Regions from separate parts of the Staphylococcus agnetis genome, predicted to be linked through region 2. Evidence: riboswitches for the same ligand, from Rfam matches in the RefSeq annotation. Region 2 holds a riboswitch; each other region holds the start of a gene.
The links. Region 2 has a riboswitch for thiamine pyrophosphate ahead of thiO (glycine oxidase ThiO). Riboswitches for the same ligand answer to the same signal wherever they lie in the genome.

Region 1 (4,183 bases), 870 kb from region 2:
TAAACTTGACGTAATGTGTAAATATGACATTCAAATACAATTGAAATGGTATCTTTAAGTGGGGTAATATGTTTAATCGTTGCATCGAATAAGGCTGGATCATTTGATGGTCTCGTAATGACAACTCTAATATCTAATAATGTTTCTGATGCCATATAAGCTTCCATTTCTTCAAGGTGAATATCAGAGATAACCACTTCTAATAACCATCCCGTACCACTGTTTTCTTTATTTATTATCACGCCGTCTTTTAATTCGTATTCTGTCACTGTGCCATTTTCCGTAACAATTTGAAAGCGTACTGCTTTAAATGTCTTCATTGATGCAACCCCCTCAAAACTTTTTTCAACTTTACGAAATATGTTCATTTATAGTTTATTATAACTTAATTCTTTATGGAAATTCCAAAATCTTTATAAAAATTAAGGGTGTAACAGGTATAAATTTAATATTATTAGGCTTGCCTTAGATTCGGTGCAACGCGTATGCTATATACATCAAGAGAGGAGGTGACAACGATCAACCAGTTTCAAGCAATCGGTATCATTATAAAATCTCCTAATTATTATGATACGCATGATACTCCATTTGTTACTTTTACAATTAAAATTGAACGTGATTACAAAAGTAAGCAAGATAAGCCAATTTATGATTTTCTAAATTGTAAAGCTTTTGGTGCTATCGCTCAATCGATTCATGATTTTTACCAACATGAAGATCTCATCGCTCTCAACGGACATATCCAATCAAGGAGATACGAAAAAGAAGGCGAATGGCGGTACACTACAGAATTGGTGATTGCACACATTCAGAACCTTTCATCTCATCCGTTATTAAAACCATCCCTAAATTCAAATTTGTCCAATGATTAATATTCAATTTGTCTGAAATCCAATCACACACTCCATATTTATTTTATCTAACTTATAATAACTCCAATTAAATTTAGTTTTTATCTTCCACCCAATGTATCCAATAAGATATTTTCTCAACAGAGCTACATCCTTACAATCACTGTTATATCAAGTTGACGTATATGAATTATTCGTATATAAGTCACAGATGATAACCCCTCGTTTATGTTATTTCATATATTTACTTTTTCAAAACAACGTATATTTATTACTCAATATTTTAAATGTGTTGCCACTGTGAACTAACCCTATCAAGTCTCCAATATTTATGATTATAAGTATTGGAGGCTTTTAAGATATAAATACGATGTTGATCTTGATCTTATTTCTATATCATTACATCTTAAGTAACTGTTTGCCATTTAAGTGATTAACCGGATTTATTTAATGAGAATTTTATTTTTTGTAATCATTTATGAGTTGAATCGTTACATGCAACAACCTAATTGTAATGGTTTTGTAATATAAATGGGCGTTAATTTAATATTTTTGTCATGTGATTGAAAAAGACTGGTGCTATATTATTTGTGAACATAACAAATTTTTATACCAATTACTGGAGGATTACTAAATGAAAAAATTACTTTTAGCAACATCAACAGTAGGTTTATTAGCGGCAGCACAATTTGCTACTAATGCTGAAGCAGCAAATCAAGATCAATTACAAATTCATGAAGGTGTCCATGTGATTCAATGGGGTGACACTTTAAATAAAATTGCAAAAAAATATGATGTTACTGTAGAACAATTAAAAACATGGAATAACTTAGAGTCTGATTTAATTATTGCAGGAGAGAAATTATACGTGACTGAAGATGCGGCTGCAGCACATGGTTACCATGCGACACAAGATTTTATTTTACCAACTGCATATCATACGACTACATATAACACGTCATCATACAATGCAGCTGCTTACTATACAGCTCCTACTCAATACACATCAACACAATCTTATGAAACGTACGCTGCACCTGTAGCACAATATTCAGCGTCTTCATATTCAAATGTTCAAACACAAACAACTTCTAGCTATCAAGCACCAAGAACTACAGCCGGTTCAGGATCTGTATATCAACAATTTATTAATGCTGGTGGTACAGCAGCGATGTGGAATTCTATCGTTATGCCAGAATCAGGTGGTAACCCTAACATTGTAAGCCCTTATGGTTACAGAGGATTAGGTCAAACGAAAGAAGCTTGGGGTACAGGTAGTGTAGCTACTCAAACGCAAGGTATGATTAATTATGCAAATTCACGCTATGGTTCTGTAGACCGTGCAATTCAATTCCGTTTAGCTAACGGATGGTGGTAAACAACATCAAACGCATCGACATATGTCGGTGCTTTTTTTATTGCTATTTGTAAAGTGTTTTGTTACGTTGTTATTAAATAATACAAAGACTACTAGGGGAGCCATATGGCTGAGATGAATTACATTCGGACCCTTTGAACCTGATATAGTTAACACTAACGTAGGGAAGTAGCGTAGGCATTAAATCCTTTTAATAATGACTAGGCTACTATTTTTAGTAGTCTTTTTTTATTGAGAAAGGAGATTATTATGTCATTTTCTGAAAATCTAAAGCAAGAGGCACAACCTATTATTGATGCGATTTACCATGATGGCTTTATTCAAGGTATGTTAAAGGGTGATATCTCTAAAAATGCAATTCAACATTATCTAAAGGCAGACGCACGCTATTTATTTGAGTTTGCTAAAATTTATGCTTTGTTAATACCTAAGGTAGATTCAAAAGAAGAGATTCAATTTCTTACAGAACAAATTATTTTTGCATCGTCAGGTGAAGTTGACGCACATCATATTCTCGCAGATTATGTAAATTTATCATATAATGAAATTATTCAAGAAGGCGAATGGTATCCAACAGCAGATCATTATATTAAACATATGTATTTTAATGCATATCATTTTGATGATGTCGCATATACAATTGCTGCAATGGCACCATGCCCATATGTTTACCAACAAATTGGTCAACGCGCGATGCGTGAACATCATTTTTCCTCTAACCATCCACTTAAAGCGTGGTTTGAATTTTATGCAAAAGGTATGGATGATTTAATGAATCATATTGATCATTGGTTAAATCATTGTGCAGAGAATACATCAAATAACGCACAACAACAATTAAAGAGAAATTTTTTAGAAAGTACTGTCCATGAACGTAATTTCTTTAATATGGCATATACACAAGAACATTGGGCATTTGGAGGAGAGACATATGAATAAGCTGAATATTGCGTTAACCATCGCTGGCACGGATCCATCAGGGGGCGCAGGCGTCATGGCTGATTTAAAATCATTTCATGCATGTGGGGTTTATGGCATGGCAGCAATCACGAGTATTGTTGCTCAAAATTCCTTAGGTGTACAACATATACACAACTTAGATACGTCGTGGCTTGAAGAACAACTCGAGAGTATTTTTATGGACGCGCCACCACATGCGATGAAAACAGGTATGATTCCAACACCTGAAATGATGGCGTTAATAGCATCGTATGTTAAAAAAAGTACGATACCATACGTCATAGATCCTGTGATGGTGGCAAAAAGTGGCGATGCCTTAATGTCTGAACAGGTCCGTCGAGATTTAAAATCAACACTTTTACCATTAGCAGATGTTGCCACACCCAACATACCTGAAGCCGAAGAAATAACGCAAATGACGTTAGATACGGAAACGGCTTTGTTTAAAGCTGGCCAGTTTTTTATTAAAGATATTGGTGCTAAAGGTGTCGTTTTAAAAGGGGGGCATTTAAAGGGTAATGCTACAGATTATCTCGTGACTAAAGATGGGGTAACACAATTTACAAGTGAACGTTTCCCTACACGACACACGCATGGAACTGGGTGCACATTTTCAGCTGTGATAACGGCAGAATTAGCTAAAGGTAACTCCATAATTGATGCAGTAGCTAAAGCGAAAAATTTTATTTCTAAAGCCATTCAATATACACCAGAAATAGGTAAAGGAAGAGGCCCTGTAAATCATTTTGCTTATCAACGGGAGAAAGGTTGGGATTAAATTGAGTTATTTATCCAAAGTGAGAGAGACAAACCCACTCATCGTCTGTTATACGAATGATGTTGTTAAAAATTTTACGGCTAATGGCTTACTATCTATAGGTGCAAGTCCTGCAATGAGTGAGGCACCTGAAGAAGCAAAAGATTTTTTTAAAGTCACAGAAGGATTATTAATCAACATTGGAACGCTGACACGTCAAACTGGGGCTGATATGTT
Region 2 (4,183 bases):
AATACCATAAGGTGTAAGGCGTAAAACAAACGTCACAATTGCCATAACAAGTGAATAGACGGCGTCAATGCCACGTTTTAAAATGTGACCTTTTTCTGGTTCTTTACGTAACACACGTAAGAAAGCAAATCCGATAAATGCTGCGAAAATCACGACAGCAATCGTAGACGTTGCACGCGCACCGGTAAAATCTAGAAATGGATTTGAAGGTAATAATTCTAAAATTTGTGCTGGTAACGTCGTTGCGGTCATTTCTTTTGCTTGGTTCGTAATTTCAGAGCTACGGGCATTTTCAGCCTGGCCTAAATCAATCGATGAGGCATCTAAACCGAATAATAACGCAAAAACAATTCCTACTATTGCAGCAATGGCTACAGTGCCAATTAAAAACATTAAAATGAGACTACCCATTTTAGCAAATTTTTCACCGATGTCGATTTTTGTAAATGCGACGACAATCGATACGAAAACAAGTGGAATTACAATCATTTTAAGTAATGAAATGTAACCTTGACCGACGATGTCTATCCAAGATGTTGTTTCAGTGATTATTTTACTTCCCGCGCCATAAGAAATATGAAGGATTAGACCGAGAAGAATTCCTAAACCTAATGCGATGAAGACACGTTTGGGGAATTTTATATGTTTTTTAGCCATCCACCATAGCCCAACAAGAGCAATGATGAAAATGACGAGATTAAGAATAATTAAAAATGTAGACATGGCAACACGCTTCCTTTTAATTCCGATTTATATAATAAGAATAATCGGTATGCGGTACAAAAGCAAGTACATTTTTAGTTTTGTTGCACGTTTGGTGTAAAAGGTTGCAATGTATCGAGCGCTTGCACGTCACCTTGAATCGCTTTCGCCATTAATTGACCTACAATTGGAGAGAGTAAAATACCATTACGGTAATGTCCCGTCGCTACAAAAAGCGAAGGGCTAATTGGACCCATGATAGGGACTTCTTGATGTGTAATAGGCCTAATACCCGTCCAAGTTTTAATAATGCGATGGTTTCGAAGTTGAGGGAGCATTTCCTGACTTTTATCATCAAGCCATTTTAAATTTGACGCATCATTATCAGTCGACCAATTGTCCCATTCAGAAGTCGCACCGATTAAATACCGATTGTGATGTTTTGGAACAATATAGCAACCATTGGCATTAAAAAGGGTCGTCTTTAAAATAGGGGATTGGGTTTCGACTAACTTCACATCGCCTTTCACAGGACGGGTAGGTAATGAAATATGTATATCTGATAACAATTTGCCACTCCAGGCACCTGCCGCAATAACGAGTAAATCTGCCATCATAGCGCCTTGAGAGGTATGAACGGTATAGCCATCTCGATGTTTTTCAATGTGTGTGACTTCAGTATGTGAATACAATTGCGTGTTTTTTTGAGATATTACCGCTTTTGTGAGTGCTTGAGTATAAAGGTTGGCATGGATTTGACCATCGTCTTGAATTTTAAATGCGGCTGTTGTTTTGGGGTTGAGGTGTGGAAACAAACGGTGCAAATCTTTCGGATGGAACCATTGAATGTGATGGTCATCTTGTTTTAAAAATGAAAATTGTTTTTTGATATTTTCGATATGTGTGACTTCTGTCGCGATTTTAATGAGACCGTGACATTGGAATTCAATATCTATACCTGTATCACGTTGGAGTTGTTGAGCAACATGTGGCATTAACGCACGACTTTGCATCGCTAATCGATAGAGTGGGGTAGCTTCAAAAAATTCATTTTGAGCACCTAACATTCCTCCAGCTGCATACGATGCATTCATGCGAGGTGTGGTGCGATCAATAATAGAGATATTATAGGGAGCGTTAGATAATTGGCGAGCGATAGAAAGCCCCATTACGCCGCCACCGATAATGATTAATTTTTGCATAAAAAAACCTCCTGCAATCTTGTGCAAGAGGTGTCACCTGTATTGAAACAATCTGAAAAAAGGACTTTTTCCAGACACATAAATTGTGTTCACATACGGCTTCCCTTCGTTGGTACTAACCACTTCAGGTTCAAAGAGTTAAGATGACGTCTTTCTCAGCTCACTTAAGAGCACCCCTAGCACTTGTATTGCGTATTTATTTTAGTGAATCTTAGCCGCCGAATAAGCGTGCCCAAAAACCTTTTTGCTCTTGGTTGTTTTTAATCGTTGTCACAAGTTCTTGTTGTTCTTTAGTTTGTGTTTCGATGCTTTCTTGTGTTTTAGATAATTGATCCGCTTGTTGTTTTTGACTTTCGGTAATGGCATTTAAAGATTTTGCGTTTGTTTCAAGTTGGTTGTTTAACTGTGTATGTAATGATTTCAATTCTTCTTGTTGTTGGTGGACTTGAGAAATCATTTGTCCCAAAAGTTGGCGTTCTTCGCGCATTTTATCGATTTCTGCTTTTAGTTCTTGCATCATTTGAGGGAATTGTTGGTCTGATGGCAAGTTTTGACCATTATCTTTGACGATGACTTGTAAAAAGTCTTTTTCTTGTTCTAATTCTTCAAATGCAAGTTCATAACTGTTCGTGCGTCCAACACGTTCTGCAATTTCTTGGAATAATTCAATGTCTTCTTCTTGGAAATCCGTTGCTTCACGTCCACGGTATTCCGTTTTTTTCAACTGGTAGCCACGTTCTTCTAGGTGCTGTACAATTTTGCGCACTTGCTTTTCACTAAGCTCTGATTTCTGTGCAAACTCTTTTGTTAGCATGTTCATAAATCCTTTCTGTCAGTCATTTTAGACTTACGGTAGCCTGAGTTCAGTGACCCGTCAGTCTTACCTCTATCTTATTGTAACGGCTTTAAGACTGGATTTCAAGGGCTTACGTATTCATATCTTTACTCAAATTCATTTTTATTAATAGTGGATAAATCACACGTCTTGGAATGCGATTAGCAAAGACGTATTTCAAAATATAGCACGATTTTACACTTGTACCGTAGATATCTTTCGTTAAAGGAATGTTTGCTTTGATATATAAATCAAGAGGTACAGGTTTTCCTTTACGGTCTAATGAAGGTTGAATATAAGGGATTTGCGTTTGTTTTTCATAACCATGATGTGTTAAGAAATGACGTCGAAACGCGATGTCTTCTGCTGTTTTGGCATCGACATCTGGATTTTCGAGCGTTGATTCAAACATAAAGAAGTTCACATCGCGCCCGTGCAATTGATTAGATAATCGATTAATGCCTTTTTCCACTTCTTCTAGCATCATAGCTAAATATGTTTCCTGTTCTGCACCAGGTTCTGCGATTAAATAGACAATGAAGCCTGTGTTAGTTGTTGCTTCATAATGTGCTGTCGCAAAACTCACCACACGATTGTCTTCAATGCCGACTAGAAAAACGTAATCATTGTGTGTTTTTTCAGTTTTTAAAGATTGCACAAAGACAGATTCGTCTTCTGTTACGAGGGGATCTAATTTATCCATATAAAAATCGAGTGCGGGTTCATACCATTGATCTTGGGTAGATTTTATTTGTACAAATTTCATTACGTTCACCTCTCTTGATTGATAACAGTATAGCACAGATAGTTAAAAACAGGCGTAGTAGACTGGCGCTTTCATATAAAAAGGACTAGAACATTTTATAATGTCCTAGCCCCAAAAATTCATCATTATGATTGATTTGAATTTCACTCGATATCACCTTTATGTTCAGAAGGCTTATGTTTATCTGTTGAAGGTTCAACATAAGCGGCATTGTTTTGCGTGACTTCACCATGTTTAATTGTGTCTTTTTGAACGATGACAACAATTTTATGATTGTTCAAGTCTTGTTTTAAATCTTCAGTTTTTTCTTCGCCAAAATCATAACGACTTAATGCGGCACTTTCAGCGTCTTCACCGATAAACATACGCATGAATTTATCACTGATCGTACCGTTAGTCGATTTGTGTTGAATTTGACAATCATTGAATCGATCTGTTTTTAATTTTTCTTTACTAATGACTACGATTTCTGATTCCTTATAACCGTTTCGTAAAAAAGAATCTACGACTTCAATTGCATCTTCTTCTGTGCGTGCTACTTTAAAATCTGCCATAATCGACGCCTCCGTTTTTAATATTCATATTAGTTTTACCCATGTTATATCGCAATTAACCGTTTGATACCTATAAGATAATCATAACAAATTTACGGCATTTAATTAACAAATTTATGATTGC
Region 3 (4,183 bases), 290 kb from region 2:
GCAGCGTTGCAATCTTTTTCTCACGGTACAAATGATGCTCAAAAGTCAATGGGGATTATTACGATGGCATTGATCGTAGCCAATCTTCAATCAGACGTAGAGCCTGCATTATGGGTTAAAATTTCATGTGCTGCAGCAATGGGGCTCGGAACCGCAGTTGGTGGTTGGCGTATTATTAAAACAGTCGGTGGAAACATTATGAAAATTCGTCCTGCCAATGGCGCAGCTGCAGACCTTTCTTCTGCATTGACAATTTTCACAGCGTCTTATCTTCACTTTCCACTCTCAACGACACACGTTGTATCCTCATCTATTTTAGGTGTAGGCTCAGCTAATAGAATTAAAGGTGTTCATTGGAATACAGCAAAACGTATGATTGTGACATGGGTAATTACATTACCAATCACTGCAATCATTGCAGCTATTTTCTATTTCATTTTGAACCTCTTTATATAATAATAGACTGGATTACCTTTAATATAAAAATCATGTAATGGTACTTCAAATCGCCTTCGAATGCTCATGTTTAAATGAACTTCGAAGGCGATTTTTTCTATGTGTAATAGGGCATACCTCATCGCATATAAATACTATTCAATAAAGGGACGGTAAATAAGTGCTCCGCTAATCCTGAAAAATGGGGATGAAACATAGTACACCTGTTAATTAAAAATAAGCCACCAAAATTCATTTATACATGAGCTTTGGTGGCCTATTTTTATATAGTGTTCAATCGATTCGTTTTAATGAATGTAATTATAAGATGATGCAATTGAAGCTGGAATTGTACGATAATCTGGTGTACCTGGTGGTGTATTATAGTTTGTTTCAGAAATTAAAATGCTGCCATCAGGATTCACACGTTCAACATATGCGACATGACCAACTGGGCCTTCGTAGTTTTGCATAATTGACCCAACAGTCGGGTTATGATCTACCACATAACCGTCAGCCGCAGCATTCGCAGCCCAATGATCTGCATTCCACCAATATGTACTAATAGGTTGGCCTGCTTCAGCACGTTTATTAAATACATGCCAAGTACATTGACCCCAATCATAAAGGTTTTGATGGTTGAATGTTGGTGACGTATAACCGCCATTAGATGTTTGCGTAGTGCCTGTAGGTGACCCTGAAGTTGTTGTAGCATTGCCACCTGAACCGCCAGGAATTGTTAATGTTTGATTAGGGAAAATAAGGTAACCATTTAATTGGTTAGCATTCATAATATCTTGCGCTGTTACACCATATTGCGCTGCGATTAAGTCCAATGATTCACCTGCGCGCACGGTATGTGTATTACCTTGAGATACATTTGGTGTGTTGTTTCCAGTTTGGTTATTGTTAGCTGAACCAATTGTAAGCACTTGACCAGGGAATATAATATGGTTAGATAAATTATTGTCTTGTGTTAATTGATCTACAGATACCCCGTATTGTTGTGCGATAGACCAAATAGACTCGCCTGACTGTACCGTATGTTGTGTTGAAGCTTCAGCATCTTGGTGTACAAGTAGCGCTGCAGCTCCTGAAGTAAATGTAAGTGCGAATGCGAACTTTTTCAAAGTATTGCCCCCTTATATCCATAATTTTTTAATGAATGACTTTAAGTATTAGATTCCACTTCATGGTATCAAAATTTAAAGACATTTTGTGCGTTGTTACAAAGGTGTAATATTGTGATAAACATAGTGTTTTTTTTAAAAGCTTTGAATAGGTTGAAATATAAGACTTTAGACCTATACCCTATTTTTAAGTTCGTTAAATATTAAAATGGTTGTAATAATTCATTAACTGTTTTAGCATATACATATTCTGATGGATTGGATAGGAGGTAAGCATATGTCATCACCCACACGTCAATCAAATATAAAACCACATCCGTTACAATATGGTAAAGTTTGGCTATTTTTTATGTATTATTGGTTGATTTTTGGTATATCAACGTATGTTGGACAGTTCTTACCTTTAACGTGGCGACAACCACTTTCCATTGCCTTGTTAATACTCATTCTGCTTACAATGATTGTACAGCGTGCACGTTTTAGTGGTCCAATCATGTCACACATTTATACCATCGTATCAGGGTTATTATCTTATGCCACGTTTACAGTTGCACTACAAGATCTTGGCCCGAGTATATTTTTCAAAAATGTATTATTAGCCATTGTTGGATTTGTCATCTTTGGTTGTATAGGGTTCTTTTTAATTAAAGACGCGTCGAATTTAGGGAAGTACTTATTTGTAGTGTTGATTGCGTTAATTGTCGCAAGTTTAGTAGGTTGGTTCATTCACAATCCGATTTATCATACGCTCATTTCATTAGTTGGGCTGTTGCTTTTTTTACTTTATACGTTGTATGATTTTAATAGAATGAAAAGAGGCGCTTATTCTCCTCGTGAGATGGGGTTCAATTTATTCTTAAATCTGTTTAGAATCATTCGCTATGTGCTGAACCTGGCACGATACGCGCGTCGATAAAAAATTGAATAGTTAAAGTTACCACTGGAAGTGCCGTCAATTAACGGCTGAGATTAAAATAGTGATTTTAAAATTCCTTGACCTGATCCAGATAATGCTGGCGTAGGAAAGTGGCATACGTTTTTTGATTTGCATGCTACTTTTCTATGTTTAGAAAAGTAGTATTTTTTTTGAGGAGGTGACGTGATGCTCATCGTAATTACGCCTTTTGAAATATTAAATGAACAACATCAACAATGTTTACTACATAGAGCTTCGTTCATTGATGGTGTCATTCTGCGCACTCCGATGTCAGATCCTGCACTCAAATTATGGATACAGATGCTACTTAATCAAGGATTCCCAAAACACAAACTCATTATTCACACACGTGTAGCTTTGGCGCAGGAATTCGATATTAAGCGCATTCATTTTCGTGAGTACGACATTCCTGCACATTTTAACACTAAAGCATGGCAAGTGAGTATGTCTGTGCATTCACCTAAAGCGATACGTTATGCGTTAGATAAAGGGGCAATATGGGGATTGTATGGGCATCTGTTTCAAACCGAATCTAAACATGGTCTAAGGCCCAGAACGAAAGCTGAGGTTCGACACGTATTAGCGCAATCATTACCTCTAGTGGCTGTAGGAGGAATAAATGCAACTACTATTGTCAACGTTTCACATCAATTTATAGGCATCGCGATGATTCGCGGGGCTTTTAATCAAAAAGTGTCTCACGTTAAGCAAGTTAGGTCTATATGGATGAAAGGAGGGGGACAGTTATGAAAGTAAAGATCAATGGAGATACACATGATTTCAAAAAAGGTACGACAATTACACAAATGCTTCAATGTTTTGATATTGAAAGCAAACGTATGGCAATTGAAATAAATGGTCACGTTGTAAAAAGGTCGGTATGGCCACAATATACGTTATCAGAATGTGATCAAATTGAAATTTTAGAATTTGTAGGAGGCGGATAATATGTTTCAGATTGCACATTTTTCATTTGATTCAAGGTTATTTTTAGGAACAGGAAAGTTTGAAAGTGTAGATATTCAAAAACAAGCTATTGAAGCATCAGAAACAAATGTTTTAACTTTTGCAGTACGCCGTATGAATTTATATGACAAGACATTGCCCAATCCATTAGCGGATGTGAATTTAGAAAAGTTTATTACTTTCCCTAATACTGCGGGTGCTAAAACAGCTGAAGAAGCTGTGCGCATTGCGGAAATTGCTCATGAAGCTAGCGTGTGTGACATGATTAAAGTAGAAGTGATTGGCGATGATCATACACTACTACCAGATCCTTTTGAGACGTATCGCGCGTGTGAACAATTGCTAGAAAAAGGTTATATCGTATGTCCTTATATTTCAGATGATGTCGTCTTAGCTCGTCGATTAGAGGAATTAGGCGTCCATGCGGTCATGCCGTTAGCATCCCCGATTGGAACGGGGAGAGGATTGAGCAACCCTTTAAATTTACGTTTTATCATTGAAAATAGTAAGATTCCAGTTATTGTTGATGCTGGTATAGGCTCTGCAAAAGATTGTGCGGAAGCTATGGAGTTAGGCGCGGATGCAATACTATTAAACTCGGCAATTTCTGGTGCTAAAGATCCGGTGAAAATGGCGCGTGCAATGAAAAAAGGGATTGAAGCGGGACGTCTCAGTTATGAAGCGGGTCGCATTCCGGTTCGGTATAATGCCGTCC

Region 1: another riboswitch for thiamine pyrophosphate. It lies ahead of tenA (thiaminase II); the one in region 2 lies ahead of thiO (glycine oxidase ThiO).
Region 3: another riboswitch for thiamine pyrophosphate. It lies ahead of GJE18_RS01815 (thiamine phosphate synthase); the one in region 2 lies ahead of thiO (glycine oxidase ThiO).

The regions. Positions count from the first base shown of each region.
Region 1 is NZ_CP045927.1:1,652,575-1,656,757, reverse strand. It holds gene GJE18_RS08440 (YwpF-like family protein) at 1-320, opposite strand, end outside; gene GJE18_RS08435 (single-stranded DNA-binding protein) at 486-872, shown strand; gene GJE18_RS08430 (LysM peptidoglycan-binding domain-containing protein) at 1,486-2,229, shown strand; TPP riboswitch at 2,314-2,413, shown strand; gene tenA (thiaminase II) at 2,479-3,168, shown strand; gene thiD (bifunctional hydroxymethylpyrimidine kinase/phosphomethylpyrimidine kinase) at 3,161-3,967, shown strand; gene thiM (hydroxyethylthiazole kinase) at 3,969-4,183, shown strand, end outside.
Region 2 is NZ_CP045927.1:71,454-75,636, forward strand. It holds gene GJE18_RS00375 (L-cystine transporter) at 1-723, opposite strand, end outside; gene thiO (glycine oxidase ThiO) at 798-1,904, opposite strand; TPP riboswitch at 1,989-2,092, opposite strand; gene GJE18_RS00385 (DNA-binding protein) at 2,116-2,718, opposite strand; gene GJE18_RS00390 (hypothetical protein) at 2,831-3,505, opposite strand; gene GJE18_RS00395 (general stress protein) at 3,649-4,059, opposite strand.
Region 3 is NZ_CP045927.1:357,327-361,509, forward strand. It holds gene GJE18_RS01800 (inorganic phosphate transporter) at 1-456, shown strand, start outside; gene GJE18_RS01805 (CHAP domain-containing protein) at 744-1,565, opposite strand; gene GJE18_RS01810 (Bax inhibitor-1/YccA family protein) at 1,843-2,481, shown strand; TPP riboswitch at 2,498-2,607, shown strand; gene GJE18_RS01815 (thiamine phosphate synthase) at 2,668-3,252, shown strand; gene thiS (sulfur carrier protein ThiS) at 3,249-3,449, shown strand; gene GJE18_RS01825 (thiazole synthase) at 3,451-4,183, shown strand, end outside.